3 regions of the Nonomuraea sp. NPDC049649 genome follow, and region 1 is predicted to be linked to each of the others. Evidence: riboswitches for the same ligand, from Rfam matches in the RefSeq annotation. Region 1 holds a riboswitch; each other region holds the start of a gene.

The links. Region 1 has a riboswitch for cobalamin ahead of AB0J42_RS27605 (ABC transporter substrate-binding protein). Riboswitches for the same ligand answer to the same signal wherever they lie in the genome.
Region 2: another riboswitch for cobalamin. It lies ahead of AB0J42_RS24285 (CbtB-domain containing protein); the one in region 1 lies ahead of AB0J42_RS27605 (ABC transporter substrate-binding protein).
Region 3: another riboswitch for cobalamin. It lies ahead of AB0J42_RS24330 (VWA domain-containing protein); the one in region 1 lies ahead of AB0J42_RS27605 (ABC transporter substrate-binding protein).

The regions. Positions count from the first base shown of each region.
Region 1 is NZ_JBFAOH010000028.1:5,173-9,490, forward strand. It holds gene AB0J42_RS27595 (hypothetical protein) at 1-982, opposite strand, end outside; gene AB0J42_RS27600 (Gfo/Idh/MocA family oxidoreductase) at 1,055-1,909, shown strand; cobalamin riboswitch at 1,914-2,037, shown strand; gene AB0J42_RS27605 (ABC transporter substrate-binding protein) at 2,109-3,062, shown strand; gene AB0J42_RS27610 (iron ABC transporter permease) at 3,101-4,132, shown strand; gene AB0J42_RS27615 (ABC transporter ATP-binding protein) at 4,129-4,318, shown strand, end outside.
Region 2 is NZ_JBFAOH010000021.1:19,131-23,448, reverse strand. It holds gene AB0J42_RS24295 (iron chelate uptake ABC transporter family permease subunit) at 1-956, opposite strand, end outside; gene AB0J42_RS24290 (ABC transporter substrate-binding protein) at 953-1,924, opposite strand; cobalamin riboswitch at 2,056-2,249, opposite strand; cobalamin riboswitch at 2,287-2,416, shown strand; gene AB0J42_RS24285 (CbtB-domain containing protein) at 2,449-2,637, shown strand; gene AB0J42_RS24280 (CbtA family protein) at 2,646-3,377, shown strand; gene AB0J42_RS24275 (histidine phosphatase family protein) at 3,379-3,933, shown strand; gene AB0J42_RS24270 (pyridoxamine 5'-phosphate oxidase family protein) at 3,934-4,318, opposite strand, start outside.
Region 3 is NZ_JBFAOH010000021.1:27,819-32,136, reverse strand. It holds gene cobA (uroporphyrinogen-III C-methyltransferase) at 1-315, opposite strand, end outside; gene AB0J42_RS24330 (VWA domain-containing protein) at 315-2,477, opposite strand; cobalamin riboswitch at 2,504-2,676, opposite strand; gene cbiE (precorrin-6y C5,15-methyltransferase (decarboxylating) subunit CbiE) at 2,694-3,917, shown strand; gene AB0J42_RS24320 (SAM-dependent methyltransferase) at 3,907-4,318, opposite strand, start outside.

The sequences.
Region 1 (4,318 bases):
CCGAGCGGCCGAGCAGCCGGGGCGGCGTGATCACCTGCCGGTGGCTGAGCAGGGCGATCGCCGCCGTCGCCGCTCCGGCCAGCGGCAGCGCCTCACCGAGCGTGTACCCGATGGCCCCGGACGGGAACGCGAACAGCAGCGCGAACGGCGACGTCACCACGACGGCCAGCCAGGCCAGCCGGAGTGCCTCCGTGCGGCGGTGCAACAGGACGGCGGCGAGCGCCCCTACGAGGGGCGCCAGCAGGACGATCGACTCCAGGACCTCCGCGCTCCCGGCTGGCCGGGCGATCAGCCGCTGCAGCAACGACAGCGCCACAAGGTAGACGGCGATCGCCCGGAGCTGCGGATGCGTCAGCGTGAACCGGACCCCCTCCACCGCCTCCCCCCACAGCCCCGCCCGCGGCGGTGCGGGCTCCTCGGCCACGTCCACCTGCCGGAACAGCAGCGCCGCGACCACGAACCCCGCGGCGGGCACCGCCAGCACCGTCACTACGAGCGGCGTGTACAACGGCCCCATGGTTGCGGCGGAGATCAGCGCCCCCGCCGAGGCGACCCCGTACAGCAGCGCGTTCACCGGCACGAACCGGTCCCGCCCGGTCACCGCCGGGAGGTAGGCCTCCACCGACAGCACACTCGTGAAGGCCACCAGCATCACGGCCCCGAGCGCCAGCATGAGGTGAACCTGCGTGACCGTGCCGGTCAGGACGGCGGGCACGAGCGAGCCGAGCGCGACCGCCCCGGCCACTCCCGACCAGACCAGCGCCGACCGGCGTGCCACCCGGTCCACCAGCACGCCCAGCGGCACCGGCAGCAGGAGCGCCAGCAGGCCTGCCAGCAGGATCACCGGCAACACGTCGAGGAGGCCATCCATGTCCAGGAACACGAGGAAGACGCCGGCCAGGCTCGTTTCGGCCCATAACGCAATCTGGAGGACCACGGCACCCGCGACGAAGGGCACGAGAGGCCGGTTGGAAGTGATCATGACGGCATCGTGTCATCGCGCGTGTCCGAGTAGGGTCACGAATCGGGACTGATCACGTGGAAAGGGATCACGATGGAGCCGGTGGCCGTCGGGCTGGTCGGAGCGGGACCGTGGGCCGAGATGGCGCACGCGCCTATGCTGGCCGCGGGCCCGCACACCAGGCTGGCCGGCGTCTGGGCGCGCAGGCCCGAGTCGGCCGCGCGGCTCGGCGCGCCCGTGTACGAGCGGCTGGAGGAGCTGTTCGACGCGTGCGAGGCGTTCGCGTTCTGCGTGCCGCCCGCGGTCCAAGCGGAGCTCGCGGTGCGGGCCGCGCGGGCGGGCAAGGCGCTGCTGCTGGAGAAACCGCTCGGCGACTCGCTGGCGAGCGCGCGCCGCCTCGCCGACGCGGTCGCCGAGTCGGGCGTGCCGAGCCAGCTCGTGCTCACCCTGCGGTACGCGGCGGGCACTCGGGCCTTCCTTGACCGGTGCCGTGAGATCGAGCCGTTCGGCGGGCACGCCGCGAACATCTCCGGCGTCCTCACCGGCGACCATCCGTTCGCCACCCCGTGGCGGCTGGAGCGGGGCGCGCTGCTCGACGCCGGGCCGCACATGCTGGACCTCATGGACGCCGCGCTCGGCCGCATCACCGGGGTGCGTGCCCACGGCCACCCGCTGCGCTGGACCGGGCTGCTGCTGGAGCACGAGGGCGGCGCGGTCAGCGAGATCTCGCTGACCCAGGCCGCGGCCGGCGACCCGCCGCCCGCCACCGCGGCCGTGTACGGCAGGAAGGGCACCGCGGTGCTGACCCCGGGCGGCGATCCGCTGCCCCTGGTGGCCGAGGAGTTCGCCCGCACGGTCCGGGAAGGCGGGCATCCGCTCGACGCCGCCCGCGGCCTCCACCTCCAGCAGGTGATCGAGGAGGCGGAGATCCAGCTCCGTACCCCTTGACGCCGACGCCTAAAGGAGGATTGATAGCGTTTGTCCGACGCGCAGTGCCGCAGCGAAGTCCGGTGAGAGTCCGGCGCTGTCCCGCAACTGTCATAGCCAGGTCGCCTGCCACTGCGTGACGTCATCATCCCTCGTGGAAAAGGGTGATCCGTCGCTTATCGCGGGTCTCTCGGTTCCGACAGTGTGAAAGGACTCTCTCGTGAGGCCCGTACGCAAGGCCCTCGCGGGCGCGCTGCTGGGAACGCTGCTCCTGGCCGGCTGCGGCCAGACCGGCACGACAGCCAACCCCGCCCCCGCCACCAGCCAGACCGCCACCACCGAGACCGGCGCCGGCTTCCCCGTGACGGTGGAGGCCGCCAACGGCAAGGTCACCATCGAGAAGAAGCCCGAGCGCATCGTCTCCCTGTCGAGCGTCCACACCGAGTCGCTCTTCGCCATCGGCGCCGGCCCCCAGGTGATCGCGGTCGACGACCAGTCGAACTACCCGCCCGAGGCGCCCAGGACCGAGCTGTCCGGCTTCAAGCCGAACGTCGAGGCGATCGTCGCCCAGAAGCCCGACCTGGTCGTGGTCAGCGACGACATCGACCACGTGGTCGCCGAGCTGACCAAGGTGAACGTCCCCGTCCTGCACGAGCCCGCCGCCGAAACCCTCGACGAGGCGTACCAGGAGATCCTCGACCTCGGCACCGCCACCGGCAACCTGGCCAAGGCCGAGGAGGTGGTCGACGGCATGAAGACCGCCCTGGACGAGCTGGCCGCCGGGGCCGCCGCCGGGAAGGGCCTGACCTACTACCACGAGCTCGACGAGACCCCGTACTCGCTCACGTCCAAGACGTTCATCGGCCAGATCTACGCCCTCTTCGGCCTGACCAACATCGCCGACGAGGCACCGGACGCGGCGGGCGGCTACCCCAAGCTGTCGGCCGAGTTCATCGCCCAGGCCGACCCCGACCTGATCTTCCTGGCCGACGTGAAGTGCTGCCGGCAGAACAAGGAGACCCTGGCCCAGCGCCCCGGCTGGAAGAACCTCACCGCCGTCAAGAAGGACCGGGTCATCGAGCTCGACGACGACATCGCCTCCCGCTGGGGGCCGCGCGTCGTCGACCTGGCGAAGGCCATCGGTGACGCGGTGGCGAAGACGGCCTCGGAGTAGTGCTCGCCGAGCAGGCCACCGGGCGGGCGCAGGACCCGGTGGCGCAGGTCAAGCCCGCCCGGGCCCGCCCGGGCGCGCTGCTCGTGGGGCTGGCGCTGCTGGCCGCCGTCATGATCGCCGGGCTGCTGGGCGGCGCCGCCGACATCGCGCCCTGGCAGGTCGTCCTCCAGGTCGCCGACTGGCTGCCGCTGGTGTCCGTCGACTCCGGGCTGGCGCCCGTCGAACAGGGGCTGCTGTACGAGCTGCGGCTGCCCAGGGTGCTGCTGGCGGCCGTGGTCGGCGGGCTGCTGGCCATGGCCGGGGCGGGATACCAGGGCGTCTTCCGCAACCCGCTGGCCGACCCGTACCTGCTGGGCGCCGCCGCCGGGGCCGGGCTGACCACCACCGTGGCCGTCGTGCTGCTGCCCGACTCGGCGCCCAGCACGCCCGTCGCGGCGTTCGTCGGCGCCGTCGGTGGCGTCTTCCTCGCCTACGGGCTGGGCAGCGCCGCCGGGAGGAACGGGGGCACCGCGACGCTGGTGCTGGCCGGGGTGGCCGTCACCTCGTTCCTCACCGCGGTCCAGACGTTCGTGCAGCAGCTCGGGGTCGAGGAGCTGCGGCGCGTCTACTCCTGGATCCTGGGCGACGTCGGCGGCGGCTGGGAACAGGTCCGGCTTGTCCTGCCGTACGCGGCCGTCGCCGCGGCGGTGCTGATGGTGCACGGGCGGATGCTGGACGTGCTCGCGGTCGGCGACGAGGAGGCCGGCGCGCTCGGTGTGCGGGCGGCCCGCGTCCGGTTCGTGGTGCTGCTGGCCGCCTCCCTGGCCACCGCCGCCGCGGTGGCGGTCAGCGGGCTCATCGGGTTCGTCGGCATCGTCGTGCCGCACGTGGTGCGGCGGCTCGCCGGCGGCTCCTACCGCAGCGTGCTGCCGCTCTCGCTGATCGGCGGCGCGACCTTCCTGGTCCTCGCCGACCTGCTCGCGCGGACCGTCATCGCCCCCGCCGAGCTGCCCATCGGGGTCGTCACCATGTTCGTCGGCGCGCCGTTCTTCGTGGCCGTGCTGCGCATGACGCGGGGGACCGCGACATGATCCGGGCCGAATCACTGTCGGTACGGCTCGGCGGGCGCGACGTGCTGCACCGGGTGGACCTGCACGTGCACCGGGGCGAGTGGCTCGCGGTCATCGGGCCCAACGGCGCCGGCAAGTCCACGCTGCTCAAGGCCGTCATGGGCGTGCTCGACCACCAGGGGGAGGTGGCCATCGAAGGGCGGCCCG
Region 2 (4,318 bases), on a different contig from region 1:
ATCACCGTACGGGCCGCCAGGTCGGCGGCGATCAGGAAGGCCGCGCCCAGCAGCGCGGCGGCCGGGAGCGCCCGCCGGTGCCCGGCGCCGGTCAGCAGGCGCACGATGTGCGGGAGCATCAGCCCGACGAACCCGATGGCGCCGCTGACCGCGACGACGGCGCCGACCATCAGGGCGACGAGGACGAAGAGGCAGGCGCGGAAGCGGTGCACGTTCAGCCCCAGGGAGGCGGCCGCCTCCTCCCCCGCCAGCAGCAGGTCGAGCGGGCGGGACACGCCGAGCAGCGCCACCGTGCCGAGCAGCACCGCCGCGGCCGGGATCGGGACCAGGTCCCAGGAGGTGCCGCCGAAGCCGCCCAGCATCCAGCGCATCGCCGACTCGGTCTTGCGCGGGTCGCCGGAGGTGACGATGAGGTAGCCGGCGATCGCCGAGAGCACTTCGGCCGTCGCCACCCCGGCCAGGATGAGCCGGACCGTGGTCATCCGGCCGCCGGAGCGGGCCAGGACGTACACCAGCGTCAGCGCGCCCAGCGCCCCGATGAACGCGGCCAGCGGCAGCGAGAACGCGCCGAACACCGTGAGGTTGAGGACCAGGACGAGCACCGCGCCGACGCTCGCCCCGGACGAGACGCCCAGCAGCATCGGGTCGGCCAGCGGGTTGCGCACGAGGGCTTGCAGGGCCATCCCGCAGACCGACAGCGCCGCCCCGGCGACGCCGCACAGCAGCACGCGCGGCGCCCGCACGTCCAGCACGATCGTCTCCCTGACCGGCGGCCAGGTGGGGTCGACCAGCGCGGGCACGGCCCGGTGGGCGAGGATGCCCCACACCTCGCCGGCGGCCAGCGGGACGGACCCGGCCGCGATCCCGGCCGTGGCCGCTGCCAGGACGAGGGCGGCGAGCAGGGTCAGGACCAGCGCGTACGGCAGGCGGGGCACGGCGGCGGCGAGCGCGGTCACGAGAAGCGGTCCGGGTGGAGCTGCCCGGCCAGCGACTCGACCCCTTCCGGCACCCGGACGCCGAGCACCGTGGCCGACAGCGGCAGCACCGCGAACCGCTGCTGCTTGATCGCCGGGACGTCCTTGAGCGCCGGGCTGGACAGGAGGAACCTCTTCTTGTCCGCCACCGGCCGGTCGCCGTAGTCGTAGATGACGATCGCCTCGGGCGCGCGGTCGGCCACCTGCTCGAACGACACGTCGCCGAACGCCTTGCCCAGGTCGGCGAAGAGGTTCACGCCCCCGGCCCGGCTGATCATGTCGTTGCCGATGCCGGCCCCGCCCGCGGTGAACGCTGTCTTGTCGCCGCTGTCGTACACGAACACCTTGACCGGCTCGGCGCCCCGCACCTTCTCCTCGACGCTCTCCAGCACGGCGCGCATCTCCGCGACGCGCCGTTCGGCGCGGTCCCGCACGCCGAAGATCCGGCCGATGGTACGGATCTCCTCCTCCAGGAGATCCACGGTCACCGGGCCGTCCGGGCAGGCCTCCAGGCTGAGGTACGCGTCGATCCCGGCCTTGGCCAGCGCTTCCCTGCTGCGCCCTCCCTCGTCGAAGGCGCTGCGGAACCCGCCGTACACGAAGTCGGGCTCGGCCGACAGCAGGACCTCGTACGACGGATACTCCTCCGCGAGCACCTTCACGCTGTCGTAGGCGGCTCGGTACTCGGGCGGGATGCGGTCATCCAGGAAGGCGGTGCCGGCCATCGACCTCTCCAGCCCGAGGGCCAGCATGATCTCGGTGACGTGCTGGTTCATCGTGACCGCCCGCTGCGGGGGCCGCTGGTACGTGGTGGTCACCCCGCAGTTGGTCACCGTGACCGGGTAGCCGGCGGCGGTGGGCCGGGGCGGGGAGACCTGCGCGGTGCCGCATCCAGTCATCAGCGCGACGACCAGCAGGATCGTGAAAGGGAGCGAGCGTGAGCTCGTCATGGGCGGAGCCTTTCCTGACCGGCGTGACAGGGCGGGATCGGTCAAGCAGGCGCCCACGCCGAGCAGGGGAAATGGCGTCGTGTCGGCATCGTGGCATGGCGGCCACCGTCCTCTCTTGGGGAGATCCGCCCCAATTTCTTCGAGGAGGCGACCGCGTGAGTCTCCTGGCTCCCGGGTCAGCGCTCGCCCCGGCCTTCCCACCCGCACGGGCAGTGGCGTGTTCGGGGTCCGCTCGCCGGTCACAGTGGCGGGACCGCGCCGGATTCACACCGGCTTCCTCGTTCCGCCGTCGCCTACGTCCGGCATCGTCTCATAGATGTTCCTGCACCTTCGGAACAGCCTGGGCACATTGACGGGGACGGGGAGAAAGGATACGTTCCGGTGGATTTCACGGTTGTCCAAGGGAAATCCGGTGAGAAGCCGGTGCGGACGCGCCACTGTATCCGGGACGCAGATCCCGGGAGCCAGGTCGCTTGGCAGCCGTGACCTCGGTACATGGGACGCGTCAACCCTGAGGAGGATCGATGAGCGGGCTGTCCACCCCGTCTGCCATTCCCTTTCCACGGCTCGGCCCCTGGCTGCTCGCCGTGCCTGTGCTGCTGCTCGTGGCGTACCTCGTCCTGATGGACAACGGCGCGGTCTCGCAGACGGGCGCCTTCCTGCACGAGCTGATGCACGACGGGCGGCACCTGCTCGGCGTGCCGTGCCACTAGGGGACGGCGTGGTACGGACCTTCGTGGTCAGGGGCCTGCTCCTGGGGCTCCTGGCCGGACTGATCGCGGGCGGATTCGCCTTCGCCTTCGGGGAACCGCAGGTGGACGCGGCGATCGCGCTGGAAGAGGCCGCGGACGGGCACTCGCACGGCCACGGCTCGGAGGCCGAGGTCAGCAGGCCGGTGCAGAAGGCGGGGCTGTTCCTCGCGACCGGGCTGTACGGGGTGGCCGTGGGCGGGATCTTCGCGCTGGTGTTCGCCGGGCTGCGCGGGCGGGTCGGGCCGCGGTCGGACGGGCTGCTGGCGCTGGCGGCGGCGGGGACGGCGTTCGTCGCGGTCATTCTCGTCCCATTCCTGAAATATCCGGCCAACCCGCCTGCCGTCGGCGACCCCGAGACCATCGACAGCCGGACCTTCCTGTACGTGGTGATGGTCCTCGTCGGGCTGGCCGCGGCGGCGATCGCGGTGGCGACGTCCCGCCGCGTCCACGCCGGACCGTGGCCCCGATGGCTCGCCTCCGTGGTGGCGTTCCTCTTGCCGGTGGTGGCCGCCTGGGTGCTGCTGCCCACGGTCGACGAGGTGCCCGACGGCTTCCCCGGCACGCTGCTGTGGGAGTTCCGGCTCGCCTCGATCGGCACCCAACTCGTCTTCTGGGCGGCCTTCGGCGCGCTCTTCGGCTGGGCCTGCGACCGGGCGGCCCAGCGCGGCGCGGCTCCGGTGGGCGCCGCCGCGCCAGGCTGACGTGCTGTTCATCCGGCACGCCACCACCCCGGGTACGCGCGGTTCCTGCTTCCCCACGGACGAGGACGCGGACCCCTCCAGCCTGACCCGGGCCGTCGTCGTGGCCTCGGCGGGGTTCGCCGGGGTCACGGCGGCCTGGGTCGCTCCGGTGAGCGCCGCGCGGCAGACCGCCGTTGCGCTGGGGCTGGCGGTGCGTGAGACGGCCGCGCTCGCGGAGGCGGACTGCGGCCGGTGGGGCGGTCTGTCGTACGAGCGAGTCGCGGAAGAAGAGCCGGACGCGCTCGCCCTGTGGCTGTCAGACCCCGGCGCCGCTCCGCACGGCGGTGAGCCGCTGACCGCGCACGCCGCCAGGGTGGCGCGCTGGCTCGACGGCGTGCGGGAGGAGCCGGACGGAGTCGTGGTCTGCGGTGTCGGCACGATCCGGGCGGCGCTGGCTCACGCGCTCGGGCTCGGCCCGCTCGGCGCCGCCCGCTTCGACCTGGCTCCCCTGTCCACCACCCGGCTTACCGTCACCAGGGACGGCTGGCGGGTCGCCCACGTCAACCGCCCGTTGTGATCACGCGTTGCCCAGCACGCGAGTGACCTCGATCTCCAGGACCACCCTGGACGGGTTCGGCCGGGGCGGCTTGTAGCGGGCGGCGTAGCGGCGCTCGGCGTCCGCGACCTGCTCGGGTTCGGTCCGTACCACGGCCCGGCCCTCCAGCGTCGACCACCGGCGGCCGTCCACCTGGCACAGCGCCACCGGCGCGCCGGTCTCCCCGATGAGCCTGGCCTTGTACGAGGTCCCGGAGGTGATCACGCGGGCGATGCCGGTCTCCAGATCCAGGGTCGCCCCCACCGGCACCACGTGCGGCGGCCCGGCGGAGCGGGCGGTCGAAAGAGTGCACAGGTGCCGCTCCTGCCAGAACGCGGCGAACCCCTCCCCCTGCTCGGCCAGGTTC
Region 3 (4,318 bases), on a different contig from region 1:
CATGCCGCGCCCGAAAACGAACCCGTCCCCGCCCTTGAGCCGCACCACCCGCCGGCCGGCCCGCGCGTGGGTGATGAGGAGTTCGTTGATCCGCTCCTGCGGGGTGAAGGGGCCGCGGGGCATCTTGGAGACGTCCACGATCTCGGCGCCGGGGGCGGCCCACTCCAGCGCCCCGGCCGGGGCCAGATGGTCGACCAGCAGCACGTCGGCCTGTTCGACGGCGGCGCGGCCGGCGACGGTCATGAGCCCGGCGTCGCCGGGCCCGCCGCCGACGAGAACGACCGCCCCGGGGCTCAGGGCTTCGAGCGTGCCCATCAGGCGACCCGGCCGGTGACCACGTTCACGAGCCCGCCGGCGCTGACCCGGGCCATCGGCACGTGCTCGGCGCGCAAGTGGCCCGCCAGCACCTCGGCGAGGCCCAGCCTGAGCGGGCCGTCCTCGCAGTCGACGACGACGCTCGGCACCCCGAGGGCGGCCAGGCAGCCGGCGGCCTGCCGGGAGCGGGCCACCGCGTCGGCCCCTGAGGTGGCGCGGCCGTCGGTGACGAGAACCAGCAGCGGGCGCATCCGCGCGTCGCGCAGCCGTTCCCTGCGCAGCACCCGATGGGCCTCCACCAGGGCCTCGGCCAGCGGTGTGCGTCCTCCGGCGGGCAGTTCGTCCAGGAGAGCGGCGGCCACCTCCACCGACCCGGTCGGCGGCAGGGTGAGTGCGGCGCCGTCACCCCGGAAGCTGATCAGCGCCACCTTGTCGCGGCGGCGGTAGGCGTCGGTGAGCAGGGAAAGGATCGCGGTCTTGACCTGGACCATGCGACGCCGCGCCGCCATCGACCCCGAGGCGTCCACACAGAAGAGCAGCAGATTGGCCTCCCGCCCCTCCCGCACGGCGACGCGCAGGTCAGCGGGGAGCAGCACGACCCGCCTGCCGGTCCTGTCGCCGACGTCGCGGCACTCGGCGGCTGCACCCTGGGCGGCGTGCCCCTGGGCGGCGTGGCGTTCTGCGGCGGCGCGCAGCGTCTCGACCAGGTGGAGCGGGCCGGTGCCCGTGCCGCTGCCGACGCGGCGTCCGCTGGAGCCCAGGGCTCTGCTGCGGCGACCGGGGCTGCCCTGGCCTACGCCGTCGACGGTGAAGAGCCGGGGCCGGTACGCCGCCTGGGCCCGATCGACGGTCTCGCCGCCCGGGGCGGCGGGCTGTCTGGAACGCTCGGGTTCCCTCGGGGATTCGGCTTCCGTGTCGGGGGCGGTGTCGGCGGGTTTGGGGCTGGTGTCGGCGGTCTCGTAGTCGGACGCCTCGGCCTGGTTCTCGACCGATGCCCCGCCGGGCGCGTCCCCGGCCTGGTCCTCGACCGGCGTCTCCCCTGCTCGCTCCTCGCCCGGTGCGTCCTCGGTCGGTGCTGCGCCGGGTGGGTCTCCGTCCGGCGGCTGCGGGGGTTGCGGTAGTTCGTCGTCGCCGAGTACGCGGTCGAGCAGGTCCTCGTCGATGCCGGGGGCGTCGAACGGGTTCCGGCGGCGGCGGTGCGGCAGCGCCAGCAGGGCCGCCGCCCGGATGTCGTCGCGGGTGACGTGCCGGCGGCCCGTCCAGGCGGCGTGGGCGACGGCGGTGCGGGCCGTGACGATGTCGGCGCGCAGGCCGTCCACCTCGAACGCGGCGCACACTTCGGCGATCTTGAACATGGCGGCGTCGCCCAGCAGCACGCCGCCGAGCCGGGCGCGGGCGTCGGCGATCCGGCGGGTCAGGTCGTCCTGCCGGTCGGCGTAGCGGGCCGCGAAGGCCGCGGGGTCGCGGTCGTACGCGAGGCGCCGGCGCACGATCTCGACGCGCCGGCCTGGGTCGCGCGGGGCGGCCGCCTCGACGGTCAGGCCGAACCGGTCGAGCAACTGGGGGCGGAGCTCGCCCTCCTCGGGGTTCATGGTGCCGATCAGTACGAAACGAGCCGCGTGGCTCAGCGACACCCCGTCGCGCTCGACGGTGACGCGGCCCGTCGCGGCGGCGTCCAGCAGGAGGTCCACCAGGTGGTCGTGGAGCAGGTTGACCTCGTCCACGTAGAGGACGCCGCGGTGCGCGCGGGCCAGCAGCCCCGGCTCGAACTCGACGGCTCCCCTGGTGAGCGCCTTCTCCAGGTGCAGCGACCCGAGCACTCTGTCCTCGGTCGCTCCGACGGGCAGTTCGACGAGCCGCACCGGCCTGCCGGCCACCTCGGCGCCGGAGCCGAAGGGGCCGTCCGGTGACGACTCGGCCGGATCGCGCGGGTCGACGGAGAAGCGGTCTCCCTCGTACACCTCGATCCACGGAAGGACGTCGGCGAGGCCGCGGACGGTGGTGGACTTCGCGGTCCCCTTCTCGCCGCGGACGAGGACGCCGCCGATCTCCGGGCTGATCGCGGTGAGGACGAGGGCGAGGCCCATGTCGCCGAGGCCGGAGGCCGTCGAGGGGTCGTACTCGCAGCCGAGGATGGCAGAGAAGGGGTATTTCGTTGGCACGTGTGAGGCTCCCGCTCGCTAGGCCAGACGTCATCGACACGCGAGGCCGGTCTTCGGACTTGTCGAGTCGCTCACGAGGAGTGCTCGATTCACCGCAGCGGGCCTGTGCCGGAATCTCACCGGCTTCCCAGATTCTCCCCGTTGACCTTCCCCACCGTTTCCGATGGCTGGGCGCGGGGGCACCTCACGTTGACCACCACGATAGCCTCCCTTGACGTGCCAGTCTCCACAGGCCCTCTGCTGACCGTCGTCGGCGTCGGCGCGGACGGGCGGCTCGACGAGACCGCCGCCGCGCTGGTCCGCGACGCCGAGGTGCTGCTCGGCGGCCGTCGTCATCTGGCGGCCGTCCCCGAGGTGGCGGGTCAGCGGCGGCTGCCGTGGCCGTCGCCGCTGGCGGAGGGGCTGCCTGAGCTGCTGGACGGGCTGCGGGGGCGCCGCGTGGTGGCCCTGGCGTCCGGTGACCCGATGCTGTCGGGCGTCGGCACGACCCTGGTCCGTCTGCTGGGGGCCGGCGGCGTGCGGGTGCTCCCCGCGGTCTCCTCGCCCGCGCTGGCGCGGGCGCGCATGGGCTGGTCGGCCGAGGAGTCGGTGGTGGTGACCCTGGTGGGGCGGCACGAGGCCCGGCTGCTGCGGGAGGTCGCCCCGGGGCGGCGGCTGCTCCTGCTGACCTCCGGCCCCGGGACGCCGGCGGTCGTGGCCGGGCTGCTGGTGGACTCCGGCAACCCGGACGCGGTCGTCACGCTGCTCGGTGATCTGGGGAGCCCGGAGGAGTCGCGGGTGACCCGGACGGCCCGTGAGTGGGTGGACGTGCCCCCCGGCGAGGTTCCCGCCCTGCACGTGCTGGCCGTCGAGATCCCGGCGGCGAGCATCGGCTGGTCCTCGGCCTGGGTCGCGGGCCTGCCCGATGACGTCTTCGAGCATGACGGGCAGCTCACCAAGCGTGATCTGCGCGCCTCGGCGCTGGCCCGCCTCCGGCCCGCGCCCGGTCAGCATCTGTGGGACGTCGGGGCGGGGGCGGGGTCGGTCGGCATCGAGTGGCTGCGGGCGCATCCGGCGTGCCGGGCGACCGCCGTGGAGGCCGATCCGGCGCGTGCCGCGCGGATCGTGCGCAACGCCGTCCGGCTGGGTGTGCCGGACCTCCGCGTGGTCGAGGGGCGGGCGCCGGAGGCGCTCGCGGGTCTCGACGCCCCCGACGCGATCTTCGTCGGGGGCGGGGCGAGCAGGCCCGGTGTGCTCGACGTCTGCCTCTCGGCTTTGCGGCCGGGCGGGCGGCTGGTGGTGCACGGTGTCACGCTGGAGACCGAGCAGGTGCTGGCGGAGGCGTTCCGTGCCCGCGGCGGGGAGCTGACCCGGATCGCGGTGGAGACCGCCCGCCCGGTGGGGACGTTCACCGGGTGGACGCCGGCGCGCACCGTGACGCAGTGGAGTCTCAGTCTCTGAGCTTCGCCGACCGGTCCCGTCCGGCGCTGTAGAGGTAGGACTCCCCTCCGCCTCTCTGGTCGAGCGCCCGCCCGACCATGATCACTGCCGCCTGCCGGAGCCCGGCCTCCTCTACCTGGTCCGCGATCGTGCCGACCGTCCCGTGCAGGACCAGTTCCTGCGGCTGGCTGGCGCGGTACACGACGGCCACCGGGCAGTCCGGGCCGAGCACCGGCTCCAGTTCCGCCATCAGCTCGCGGGTCCGGGTGATCGCGAGGTGGAGCACGAGGGTCGCGCCGGTCGCCGCGAACGCGGTCAGCGACTCGCCCTGCCCCATCGGGGTGGAGCGGGCGCGCGTACGGGTCAGCACCACCGACTGGGCGACGAGCGGCACGGTCAGTTCGCTGCCCACCCGAGCGGCG